Regions from separate parts of the Mesorhizobium vachelliae genome, predicted to be linked through region 1. Evidence: predicted binding sites of a transcription regulator. Region 1 holds the regulator's gene; the other holds the start of a gene.
The links. The regulator HrcA, encoded in region 1, represses chaperone genes, less so after heat shock. The targets are predictions, from matches to a motif close to GTTAGCACTCNCNNNNNGNGAGTGCTAAC.
Positions count from the first base shown of each region.

Region 2: the regulator HrcA is predicted to act here: its motif matches at 2,465-2,493, upstream of groES (co-chaperone GroES).

Region 1 covers NZ_JAVIIR010000003.1:84,307-90,308, forward strand. The annotation lists gene cysK (cysteine synthase A) at 1-448, opposite strand, end outside; gene RFM41_RS07225 (LysE family translocator) at 638-1,255, opposite strand; gene RFM41_RS07230 (PQQ-dependent sugar dehydrogenase) at 1,521-2,855, opposite strand; gene RFM41_RS07235 (hypothetical protein) at 2,958-3,155, opposite strand; gene hrcA (heat-inducible transcriptional repressor HrcA) at 3,180-4,277, opposite strand; gene rph (ribonuclease PH) at 4,475-5,191, shown strand; gene RFM41_RS07250 (VOC family protein) at 5,375-5,785, shown strand; gene rdgB (RdgB/HAM1 family non-canonical purine NTP pyrophosphatase) at 5,785-6,002, shown strand, end outside.
Region 2 covers NZ_JAVIIR010000019.1:97,040-103,041, forward strand. The annotation lists gene RFM41_RS29850 (TetR/AcrR family transcriptional regulator) at 1-487, shown strand, start outside; gene RFM41_RS29855 (LysR family transcriptional regulator) at 494-1,390, opposite strand; gene RFM41_RS29860 (SDR family NAD(P)-dependent oxidoreductase) at 1,497-2,258, shown strand; gene groES (co-chaperone GroES) at 2,558-2,854, shown strand; gene groL (chaperonin GroEL) at 2,917-4,569, shown strand; gene RFM41_RS29875 (TetR/AcrR family transcriptional regulator) at 4,660-5,268, opposite strand; gene RFM41_RS29880 (zinc-dependent alcohol dehydrogenase family protein) at 5,383-6,002, shown strand, end outside.

The sequences.
Region 1 (6,002 bases):
CGGCAAGCTCGTCGGCCTTGGCGATGGCGCCCTTCATGCCTTTCGGGCCCTCCGTCAGCACCAGCTCGGCGCCGAGCAGCGCCAGCATCTTGCGGCGCTCGACCGACATCGTCTCCGGCATGGTGAGGATCAGCTTGTAGCCCTTGGCGGCGGCGGCGAAGGCGAGCGCGATGCCGGTGTTGCCGGAGGTCGGCTCGATCAGCGTCGTCTTGCCGGGCGCGATCTTGCCGGCCTCCTCCAGCGCCTCGATCATGGCGACGCCGATACGGTCCTTGACCGAAGCGATTGGGTTGAAGAATTCGAGCTTCGCCAGAAGGTTGGCGACGATGCCCTTCTCTTTGGCGAACTTGTCCAGCCTGACCAGCGGCGTGTCGCCAATCGTCTCCGTGATCGAATTGAAGACGCGGCCGCGGCCGGGCACGCGCGCGGAGGTGACGGGCTTGTTCATTGGTTTCGCTCCCAAGGCAATGGCACAGGCTGACAGAATAGGGCTTTCAGCCGCGCAAGATAGGCCGAGGCTGGAAAATATCCGAGTGGGGCGATTGCTCAAAAGCGCCCGCGACCGGAAATGCATTTTCCGAAATGCCCCGATTTCGGAATGGCTTGGCCGAGATCGGGGACCGGTTGAGATTGGAGCCTACTGGCGCGCCGCAATGGCGGCCGCCGCGCCCATCATGAAGCCGGCGGCGGTGCGGTTCAGCGCCTTGAGCGCGCGCGGCGATTTCAGGAACCAGCGCGCCTTGGCCGCCAGCGCCAGATAAGGCACCAGCACCACGAACAGAACCACCACGGTGAGCATCGCAAGAATGGCGTAGTCGGCAAGCGTGATCGTCTTTACGTCGACGATCGTCGGCGTGATGGCGAGGTAGAAGATCATCGTCTTCGGGTTGCCGAGCGTCACCGTCAGCCCTGCGATGAAGCTCGACACCAGCCCGCCCTTGGCCTTCCGCGCCTCGACGGTCTCGGGCGTGATGCCGCTGGTCCAGAACCGCCAGGCAAGGAAGGCGAGATAGGCGACGCCGGCCCATTTGATGGCGAGGAAGACCATGCCGAAGGTCTGGGCGACGAAGGCGAGCCCGAGCACCACGGCGGTGAGATAGGTAAGGTCGCCGAGCATCAGGCCGAACGACATGGCGAACGAGGACCGGAAGCCGGAGCCGAGCGCGCGGGCGACCAGCGCCGTGACGCCGGGGCCTGGAATGGCGGCGGCGACGCCGAGCGCGGCGCTGTAAGCGAGGAATCCTGTGAGCGTCATGGTTCTAGCCTGGGATCAGGACGCGTCTATTGCACGAAACGGAACGGGAATGAATTCGCCTAGGCCGGATTCGTTTGCGCCAGCCCCCTCATCCGACCGCTACGCGGCCACCTTCTCCCCGAGGGGTCCCCGAGGGGAGAAGAGGTTGGCGCCGGCGCTTATCTGCTCCTCTCCCCTTGGGGAGAGGTCGGATTGCCCCGAATTGCAGTTCGCAATTCGGCTGGCAATCCGGGTGAGGGCGAGCCCGCTACAGCTCGACCGGGAGCTACCCTTTATAGCTAATGCGCCAGATGGTGCCGTTGGCGTCCTCGGTGAGGATCAGCGCGCCGTCCTTGGCCACGGTGACGCCGACCGGCCTGCCCCAGACCTCGTCGTCGGACAGGACGAAGCCGGTGGCGAAGTCTTCGTATTCGCCGGTCGGCTTGCCGTCCTTGAATCTCAGCCGCACCACCTTGTAGCCGGTGCGCTGGCCGCGATTCCATGAGCCGTGCAAGGCGACAAAGGCGTCGCCGTGGTAATCGGGCGGAAAGCTGTCGCCGTCGTAGAAAGCGATATTGAGGGGGGCAGAATGGGCCTGGATGACCACGTCCGGAACGGTCGCCTTGCCGGCAAGGTCGGGTCGGGCACCGGCGTGGCGAGGATCCTCGTTGGCGCCGATATAATACCAGGGCCAGCCGTAAAAGGCTCCGTCCCGCACCGTCGTTGCGTAGTCGAACGGTACATTGTCGCCGAGCCCGTCGCGCTCGTTGACGACGCACCAGAGAGCGCCGGTGCCTGGCTGCACCGTCATGCCCGAGCAATTGCGCAGGCCAGTCGCGACGACGCGACGATTCTTTCCGTCGGGATCGAAGGCAAGCACGTCGGCCCGGCCTTCCTCGGAATCCCAGGCAGCGCCGAGCGGCATGGACCTGGCCCATGCGTCGATGCCGCCATCCGGTTTCGCCGCCATGCCCTCGGCCACATTCGTTTCCGACCCCACCGAGACATAGAGCGTCTTGCCGTCCGGCGAAAACGCGATGTCGCGGGTGCCATGGCCACCCGTGGGAATGCCGGAGACGATGACCTCCGGATCGTCGGAGGCTTTGAGATCGCCGTCGTGATAGGCAAAGCGGACCACGCTATCGGTGTTGGCGACATAGACCCATTGCGGCTTGTCGCCAGGTGGATAGAAGGCGATGCCATAAGGCTGGTTCAGATAATGCGCGTACTTCGCCTCCTGGGCCGGTTTGGCGCTATTGCCGGCAAGGCGATAGACAAGGACCCGATCCTCGTTGCTGTCGGCGACGAACAGGTCGCCATTGGGCGCAACGCGCACGACGCGTGGGTTGGGGAGGCCGGAGGCGATCAATTCGGCCGAGAAGCCGGGCGGCAGGACCGGCGCGGAGCCTTCGGGCCGGTCCGCAACGCCGGTGCTATTGGACGCGGATTTGGTGAGATAGGGCTTTTGCAGATCGCCGGGCTTGATCAGACGGCGGACGCCCGGCCTGTCCGCCTTCCAGTCGCCGAATGCATCCTTGCCAGTCAGCACCGGCGATTGCTGCGCGAAAGCGCTGGTGGCGGCAAACAGGGCAAGACCAGCAAAACCGACGATCCGGATCATGCTTCCTCCTTGGCGCCGGCAAGCCAGCGCCTCACACAGGGTTGAGGGTATTGGGTGGCGCCACGAAACAGAAGCTTGCGCACGCGGGTTTGAGCGCCGAGTTCAGGCCTCCTCGGCATCCAGGTCATCGTCGAGGCGCTGTTCCAGCTCGACGAGGTCGGCCGGCAAGGGCAGGCCCATGGCGCGCAGCTCGCGCAATTTCTCGCGCAGCTGCTCCTGGATCTCGTGCTCGTCCCCGGGCTGGTTGATCATTTCCTGAAGCAGGAGGTCGATCTGGGCCTTGATTGCTTCCAACGCCATTTTTCTTGCCCTCCTTCCGGTATGCTATCTGAGCATCCGCGAAATCAGCTGCGCCGTATAGTCGACCATCGGTACTATGCGGGCGTAGTTCAGCCTGGTCGGGCCGATGACGCCAAGCGCGCCGACGACGCGGGCGTCCTTGTCGCGATAGGGGGCGACGACCAGCGACGAGCCGGACAGCGAAAACAGCTTGTTCTCCGAGCCGATGAAGATGCGCACGCCCGGCCCTTCCTCGGCGAGGTCGAGCAGCTGCAGCAGCCCGTCCTGGGTTTCCAAATCCTCGAAAAGGTGACGCAGCAATTCGAGATCGGCCTGGGCGGTGACGTTTTCCAGCAGGTTGGCGCGGCCGCGCACGATGAGACGCGCCGGCAGGCCGCTTTCGGCGCCGGCCCAGACCGCGAGGCCTTTCTCGACCAGATCCTGCGATAGGGTATCGAGGGCGGATTTGGTCTCGTCCTTGATGCGGGCGATCTCGACGCGCGCCTCGGCGAGCGTGCGGCCGCGTATATGGGCATTGAGGAAATTGGACGCCTCATGCAGTTGCGAGACGGTAATGCCGGCCGGCAGGTCGATGACGCGGTTCTCGACGTCGCCGTTCTGCGACACCAGCACGGCAAGCGCCTTGGCGGGCTCGAGCTGGATGAACTCGATGTGCTTCAGCGCCACCTCGTTCTTTGAGGCGAGCACGAGGCCGGCGCCGCGCGACATGCCGGACAGCATCTGGCTGGCCTCGGTCAGCATATGCTCCAGCGTCGCGCCCGAGCCGGAAGCGCGGACCTGCGCCTCGATGACGCGGCGCTCCTCGTCGGACAGATCGCCGAGCTCCATGAAGGCGTCGACGAAGAAACGCAGTCCGATCTGGGTCGGCAGGCGGCCGGCCGAGACATGCGGCGCGTAGATCAGCCCCAGATGCTCGAGGTCGCTCATGACGTTGCGGATGGTGGCGGGCGACAGCGAAGAGGGCAGGATGCGCGACAGGCTGCGCGAGCCGACCGGCTCGCCGTCGCGCAGGTAAGAATCGACGATCCGCCGGAAAATATCGCGCGAGCGCATGTCGAGTGACTGAAGTGCTGGCGACTGAAGCCCGGGACTCTGGGACGTCGGATCGACTGGTTTGTTCATTCCGGCGAGAAACCTCCTGCCGAAAGATATAGACTTAAGCCACAGCGGCGCAACCCGGTGCCGCGTTCGCGGTCACCCGGTGCCGTGTCTGCGGTCACGGCGCCGTGTTTGCGGTTACCGACCTGTTTTCCTTTGCGCCATGCCGCTCATGCGTCTACAAGCCGCCGACGAATCCGGGAAGAACAGAAAGAGCCTCGATGCGCCCCTCCAAACGCCAAGCCGACGAAATGCGCGCCATCTCCTTCGAGCGCGGCGTGTCCAAGCATGCCGAAGGCTCGTGCCTGGTGAAATTCGGCGACACGCATGTGCTTTGCACGGCGAGCCTTGAGGAGAAGGTGCCGGCCTGGATGCGCAATTCCGGCAAGGGCTGGGTGACTGCCGAATACGGCATGCTGCCGCGCTCGACCGGCGAACGCATGCGGCGCGAGGCCTCCGCCGGCAAGCAGGGCGGCCGCACGCTGGAGATCCAGCGGCTGATCGGCCGTTCGCTGCGCGCCGTGGTCGACCTGCAGGCGCTGGGCGAGCAGCAGATCACCGTCGACTGCGACGTGATCCAGGCCGACGGCGGCACCCGCACGGCCTCGATCACCGGCGGCTGGGTGGCGCTCTACGACTGCCTGCGCTGGATGGAAGCACGCCAGATGGCCAGCGTCGCCAAGGTGCTGAAGGACCATGTCGCGGCGATTTCCTGCGGCATCCATGACGGCCAGCCGGTCATCGACCTCGATTATCTTGAGGATTCCTCGGCCGGCACCGACGCCAATTTCGTCATGACCGGCAAGGGCGGCATCGTCGAGATCCAGGGCACGGCCGAAGGCGAGCCTTTCTCCGAGGAGCAGTTCGCGGCGCTGATGGGGTTGGCGAAGAAGGGTATTTCGCGGCTGGTGAGCCTGCAGCAGATGGCGGTGGCGTAGGTTTCGAATGCCGAGCCTAGGCACCCCTCTCTGGCCTGCCGGCCATCTCCCCCTCAAGGGGGGAGATTGGGTGTCACACCGGCTTTCGCCAATCTCCAGCGTTGCAGAACGCGCGGCGGCGTCGAAGCTGCCAATCTCCCCCCCTGAGGGGGAGATGCCCGGCAGGGCCGAGAGGGGGGCCTCATGATGCCCTCTGCGATTTTGGAATCGGCACTCTACGTCACAGACCTGCATGCTGCGGAAGCGTTCTACCGCAACATCATCGGCCTCGAGGCTCTGGGCAAGGTCGAGGGCCGGCATGTCTTCTTCCGCTGCGGCGACGGCGTGCTGCTGCTCTTCAACGCGGAGGCGACGAAAATCCCGCCGGCGCCCGACGCCAGGCTGAAAGTGCCGCCGCACGGCACGGCCGGCGAGGGTCATCTTTGCTTTGCGGCAACCGCTGATGAGATCGCCGCATGGCGCAAGCATCTCGCAGCCAAGAACATCGCCATCGAAAGCGATTTCGAATGGCCGCAGGGCGGGCACTCGATCTATATCCGCGACCCGTCGGGCAATTCGATCGAATTCGCCGAGCCAAGGATCTGGGGCCTCTGATGCATTCTTTGAATGGAAAGAAGATCGTCGTCGCCAGCCACAACCAAGGCAAGTTGCGCGAGTTCGCCGACCTGATGGCGCCGTTCGGTTTCGAGGCGAAATCGGCCAAGGAATACGGCCTGCCCGAGCCCGACGAGACCGGCATCACCTTCGAGGAGAACGCCTATATCAAGGCCTTCGCCGCCGCCAAGGCGACCGGCCTGCCGGCACTGTCGGA
Region 2 (6,002 bases), on a different contig from region 1:
AGTCGGCGCGCTGGCCGGCGGGCCGATCGCCACCGTCTATCATTACTTCCCGAGCAAGTCGGCGATCCTGGCGATGCTCTACGAGCGTTTTGCCGAGGAAAGCCGGGCGCGCTTCGGCGCGATCATCGCCGGGATAGGCGGGCTGGACGACGTGACCGCGGCGGCCGACCGCCTGCTCGACGACTATCACGCCCGCGTCGCGGCGGACCCGGCCATCCAGGACCTGCACAATGCCATCCAGGCCGACAAGGCGCTGCAGCATCTCGACATCGCCGAGACGCGGCTTCAGGCCAAGATGTTTTGCGACCACGTCGCGCCGATGCTGAAGTCTGAACAACGCGAGGCGTTCGGGCGCGTCGTGTTCCTGATCTTCCAGCTTGCCGGCGGAGTCGTGCGGCTGGCGCTGACGCAGGACGAGGCAGACGGACGGAGGACGATCGAGGATTACCGGTCGATCATCCATACGCAGTTGAGGTTGTTCCTCTGAGCGCGATCAGGGATCCAGCTTCGGCCCCAGAATCTCGACCAGCCAATCCACAAACACCCTCACCCTTGGCGAAAGCTGACGGCTCGGCGGATAGAGCACCGAGATCGGCGTCGGCGTCGGCGGATTGCCGGGCAGCACCTCGATCAGTCGGCCCGCTTCGATGTCGGCGGCGAAGCGGCGGCGCGGGGCCTGGTAGAGGCCGAAACCCTGGCGCACCAGCGTGGCGGCGGTGTCGGAATTGGAAACCGTGACGCGCGACGGCAGGACGATCTCGCGGATCTTGCCGTCGACGGTGAATTCCAGAGGCATCACCTGGCCGGTGCGGGACGAGACGAAGCCGATCATCATGTGCCCGGCAAGCTCATCCAGTGAGCGCGGCAGGCCGTGGCGCTCGACATAGGCGGCGCTGGCAATCGTCGCCTCACGCGCCATGCCGATGCGGCGCGCGATCATGTCGCTGTCGGGCAGCGTGCCGGCGCGCACGACGCAGTCGACGCCCTCGCGTACCAGGTCGACGAAGCGGTCGCCCTCGCCGATATGCACGCTGAGCCCGGGATAGCGGGCGAGCAGCGCCGGCAGTTCCGGAATGACGAAGGTGCGGGCCATGTTGCCGTTGATGTCGATGCTCAAGCGCCCGCGCACCTCATGAGCGCCGAAGCCGCCCTCGGCGTCCTCGATGTCGGCGAGGATGCCGATGCAGCGCTGGTAATAGGCTTCGCCGTCAAGCGTCGTGGTGACATGGCGCGTGGTGCGGCGGAGCAGTTGCACGCCGAGCCGCTCTTCCAGTTGCTTGATCGCCGCGGTGGCGCTGGAGCGCGGCAGGCCAAGATCGGCGGCGGCCGCGGTGAAGCTGCGCCGTTCCACGACGCGAGTGAAGAGCCGCATGCTGTCGAACCGGTCCATCGCCGATTGTTCGCACAGACTGAATAGTGTTGGCAATCCATGCCCGATTATATCGACCGGTCCGGCGAGTATATGCATCTCCATCCACACAGAAGGAGATTTCGCCATGACCACTCGTCCCATCGCCCTCATCACGGGCGGCAGCCGCGGCCTCGGCCGCAACACCGCGATCCACCTTGCCCACAAGGGCGTCGACGTCATCGTCACCTATCGGTCGCGCGCCGATGACGCCAAGGCTGCAATCGCCGAGATCGAGGCCGCAGGCGGCCGGGCCGCCGCGCTTGAGCTTGACACCGGCGCCGTCGCCACCTTTCCGGCCTTCGTCGAAGCGCTGAAGAAGACGCTTCGCGAGACCTGGCAGCGCGATCGTTTCGACTATCTCGTCAACAATGCCGGCACCGGCCTGCGCAAGATGATCGCCGAGACGACGGAAGAGGAATTCGACACGCTGATGAACACCCATCTCAAGGGCGTCTTCTTCCTCACCCAGGCGCTGCTGCCGCTGATCAACGACGGCGGCCGCATCATCAATATCTCGAGCGGACTGGCCCGCTTCGCCGCCCCCGGCTCGTCGGCCTATGCGATGATGAAGGGCGGCATCGAGGTGTTCACCCGCTACCTCGCCAAGGAGCTTGGCCAGCGTGGCATCACCGCCAACACCGTGGCGCCCGGCGCGATCGCCACGGACTTCAACGGCGGCCATGTGCGCGACAATGCCGAGATCAACCGCATGGTGGCCGGCGTCACCGCGCTCGGTCGCGCCGGCGTCGCCGACGATATCGGGCCGATGATCGCCTCGCTGCTCTCCGACGACAATCGCTGGGTCAACGCCCAGCGCATCGAGGTGTCGGGCGGCATGAACATCTAGGGCGGCTAGCCCGCGCCGCCGATCCGCTTGCCCTTCGCACCACGCCGTGCTCGCCGTCGTTTGCCGGCGAAGCACGGCGCTTCCGTATTGGTGCATGCCTACGATCCGTTTTTTTCAGCGTCACGTCTTGGCAAGAAAAATTTCACGCCGCAGTCCCCTTGCGCGCGCCTTGACTCTGATATCCCGCCAGCCTATTTCAGCGCCACGTTAGCACTCGCTATTGGTGAGTGCTAACTGATGTCCGGCGGCCTCGCCGGATGGAGGAACAGTTCTCACCGTTCTCATTCGAGGAAGACAACATGGCAAAGTCCAAGTTCCGCCCGCTTCATGACCGCGTGGTCGTTCGCCGGGTCGAATCCGAATCCAAGACCGCCGGCGGGATCATCATCCCGGATACGGCGAAGGAGAAGCCGCAGGAAGGCGAGATCATCGCCGTCGGCTCCGGCGCTCGCGACGAAAACGGCAAGCTCGTGCCGCTGGACGTGAAGGCCGGCGACCGCATCCTGTTCGGCAAGTGGTCGGGCACTGAAGTCAAGCTCAATGGCGAAGACCTTCTGATCATGAAGGAATCCGACATCATGGGCATCATCGGCTGATCATCGGCCTCTCCATCAATTGAATTTTCGGGCTCTTCCCGAGCCCCTGTCAGGAGCTAACAATGGCTGCAAAAGACGTAAAATTCTCCCGCGACGCCCGTGAGCGCATGCTGCGCGGTGTCAACATCCTCGCCGACGCGGTGAAGGTCACCCTCGGCCCCAAGGGCCGCAACGTCGTCATCGACAAGTCGTTCGGCGCCCCGCGCATCACCAAGGACGGCGTCACCGTCGCCAAGGAGATCGAGCTCGAGGACAAGTTCGAGAACATGGGCGCGCAGATGGTCCGCGAAGTCGCTTCGAAGACCAACGACATCGCCGGCGACGGCACGACCACCGCGACCGTTCTCGCCCAGGCGATCGTCCAGGAAGGCAACAAGGCCGTTGCCGCCGGCATGAACCCGATGGACCTCAAGCGCGGCATCGACCTCGCCGTGGGTGAAGTCGTCACCGCTCTCGGCAAGGCCGCCAAGAAGATCAAGACCTCCGAGGAAGTCGCCCAGGTGGGCACGATCTCGGCCAATGGCGACGAGTCGGTCGGCAAGATGATCGCGGAAGCGATGCAGAAGGTCGGCAACGAAGGCGTCATCACTGTCGAGGAAGCCAAGACCGCCGAGACCGAGCTGGAAGTCGTCGAAGGCATGCAGTTCGACCGCGGCTACCTCTCGCCCTACTTCGTCACCAACGCCGACAAGATGGTCGCCGATCTGGAAGACGCCTACATCCTGCTGCACGAGAAGAAGCTCTCCAACCTGCAGGCCATGCTGCCGGTCCTGGAAGCCGTCGTTCAGACCTCGAAGCCGCTGCTCATCATCTCGGAAGACGTCGAAGGCGAGGCCCTGGCCACGCTGGTCGTCAACAAGCTGCGCGGTGGCCTGAAGATCGCCGCCGTCAAGGCTCCGGGCTTCGGTGACCGCCGCAAGGCCATGCTGGAAGACATCGCCATCCTCACCGGTGGCCAGGTCATCTCGGAAGACCTCGGCATCAAGCTCGAGAATGTCGGCCTCAACATGCTCGGCCGCGCCAAGAAGGTGTCGATCTCCAAGGAGAACACCACCATCGTCGACGGCGCCGGCAAGAAGGCCGAGATCCAGGGCCGTGTCGCCCAGATCAAGCAGCAGATCGAGGAAACCACCTCGGACTACGACAAGGAGAAGCTGCAGGAACGTCTGGCGAAGCTCGCCGGCGGCGTTGCCGTGATCCGCGTCGGCGGTGCGACCGAAGTGGAAGTGAAGGAAAAGAAGGACCGCGTTGACGACGCGCTGAACGCGACCCGCGCGGCCGTGGAAGAGGGCATCGTTGCCGGCGGTGGCGTGGCCCTGCTGCGCGCTTCGGCCAACGTGAAGGCCACCGGCGCCAACTCCGACCAGGCTGCCGGCATCAACATCGTGCGCCGCGCGCTGCAGGCCCCGGCCCGCCAGATCGCGTCGAACGCCGGTGCGGAAGCTTCGATCGTCGCTGGCAAGATCCTCGAGAACAAGGGCGCGACCTTCGGCTACAACGCCCAGACCGGCGACTATGGCGACATGATCGCCATGGGCATCGTCGACCCGGTCAAGGTCGTGCGCACCGCTCTCCAGGACGCGGCCTCGGTCGCCGGCCTGCTCGTCACCACCGAAGCCATGATCGCCGAAGCTCCGAAGAAGGAAGCTGCCGGCGGTATGCCGGGCGGCATGCCCGGCGGCGGCATGGGTGGCATGGGCGGCATGGATTTCTAATCCAGCCAACCTGGCCAATGCATACGGAAAGGGCGCTGAGAGGCGCCCTTTTTGTTTAAGGTTTTGCAGTCGGCCTTTCGATCTGCCCGCTCAAGCGGCGCTCTCCGCCTGCTGCGCCACTTTGCCGGCAAGCACCGCTTGCTCGACCAGCGCTGCCACCTCGTCGGCAACGGTCGAGACCGGGGTACGGTCGCGGGTGGCGCGGGCGATCACCATCAGGCCTTCGAGCGAGGATTCGACCAGTAGCGCCAAGGCCAGCGCGCGCCGCTCCGGCACCCCTGCCCTGACGAATGCCTGGCGCAGCAGGCCGATCCACTGCTCGAAGGCCGACCGGCAGATCTCTGCCAGATCCGGTACGTTGTTCGGCGCGTCGAGCACGACCGGCGCAACCGGGCATCCGAGCGAGAATTCGTTCTCCTCCAGCATGCGCGCGACCGACTGGTAGATGTGATGCACGGCAACGGCGGGATCGCTTTCCTCCGAGAGCGCCGCGCCCAGCCGCTCCGTGACGTCGGCAACGCTGGCGCGCGTCACCTCGATGACAAGCTGATCCTTGCCGCCGGGGAAATGGAAATAGAGCGAGCCGCGGGGTGCGGCGCTGGCGCTCAGAATATCGTTGAGCGAAGTGCCGTGATAGCCGCGCTGCCGGATGAGCCGCGCCGTCGCCTCGATCATACGGGTGCGTGTGTCCGTCGCCAACGTCGACCTCTCGAATGTCAACCTCTGTCAGGAGTCCGCATTATAGGACTTGCCTCGAATATGACAATCGGTCTACATAATATGTAAATCGGTCTACTTATTTTGGAGGCTGCAATGCAAACTTATCGGCTCGAGGAGCGAGGCGGCGCCGACAAACTGGTGTTGCGCGAGGCGGAAATGCCCAAGCCAGGGGCAAATCAGATTCTGGTGCGGGTGCACGCCACCTCGCTCAATCGCCGCGACACGATGATCCTCAACGGCACCTATCCTCTGGCATCCCGCGCGGGCATCGTGCCATTGAGCGACGGCGCCGGCGAAGTCGTCGCGGTCGGCGACGGCGTGAGCCGCTTTGCCGTAGGCGACCGCGTCACCGGCAGCTATTTCGTACGCTGGATCGATGGCCGCATGCATCCGGGCGTCGTCGACCAGCTCGGTTGCACGCTGGATGGCATGCTTAGCGAATACGCGCTGCTCGACGAGCAATGGGCGATGCGGCTGCCCGTCCATCTCTCCTGGCAGGAGGCCGCGACCTTCACCTGCGCCGGGCTGACCGCCTGGAGCGCGCTGACCGGCGCGGAGATTCCAAAGCCCGGACAATGGGTTCTCGTGATCGGCTCAGGCGGCGTTGCGCTGTTTGCGTTGCAGTTCGCCAAACTCATGGGTTGCCGCGTCGCCGCCGTCACGTCGCGCGCCGAGAAAGCCGACAGACTGCGGACACTCGGCGCCGACCTCGT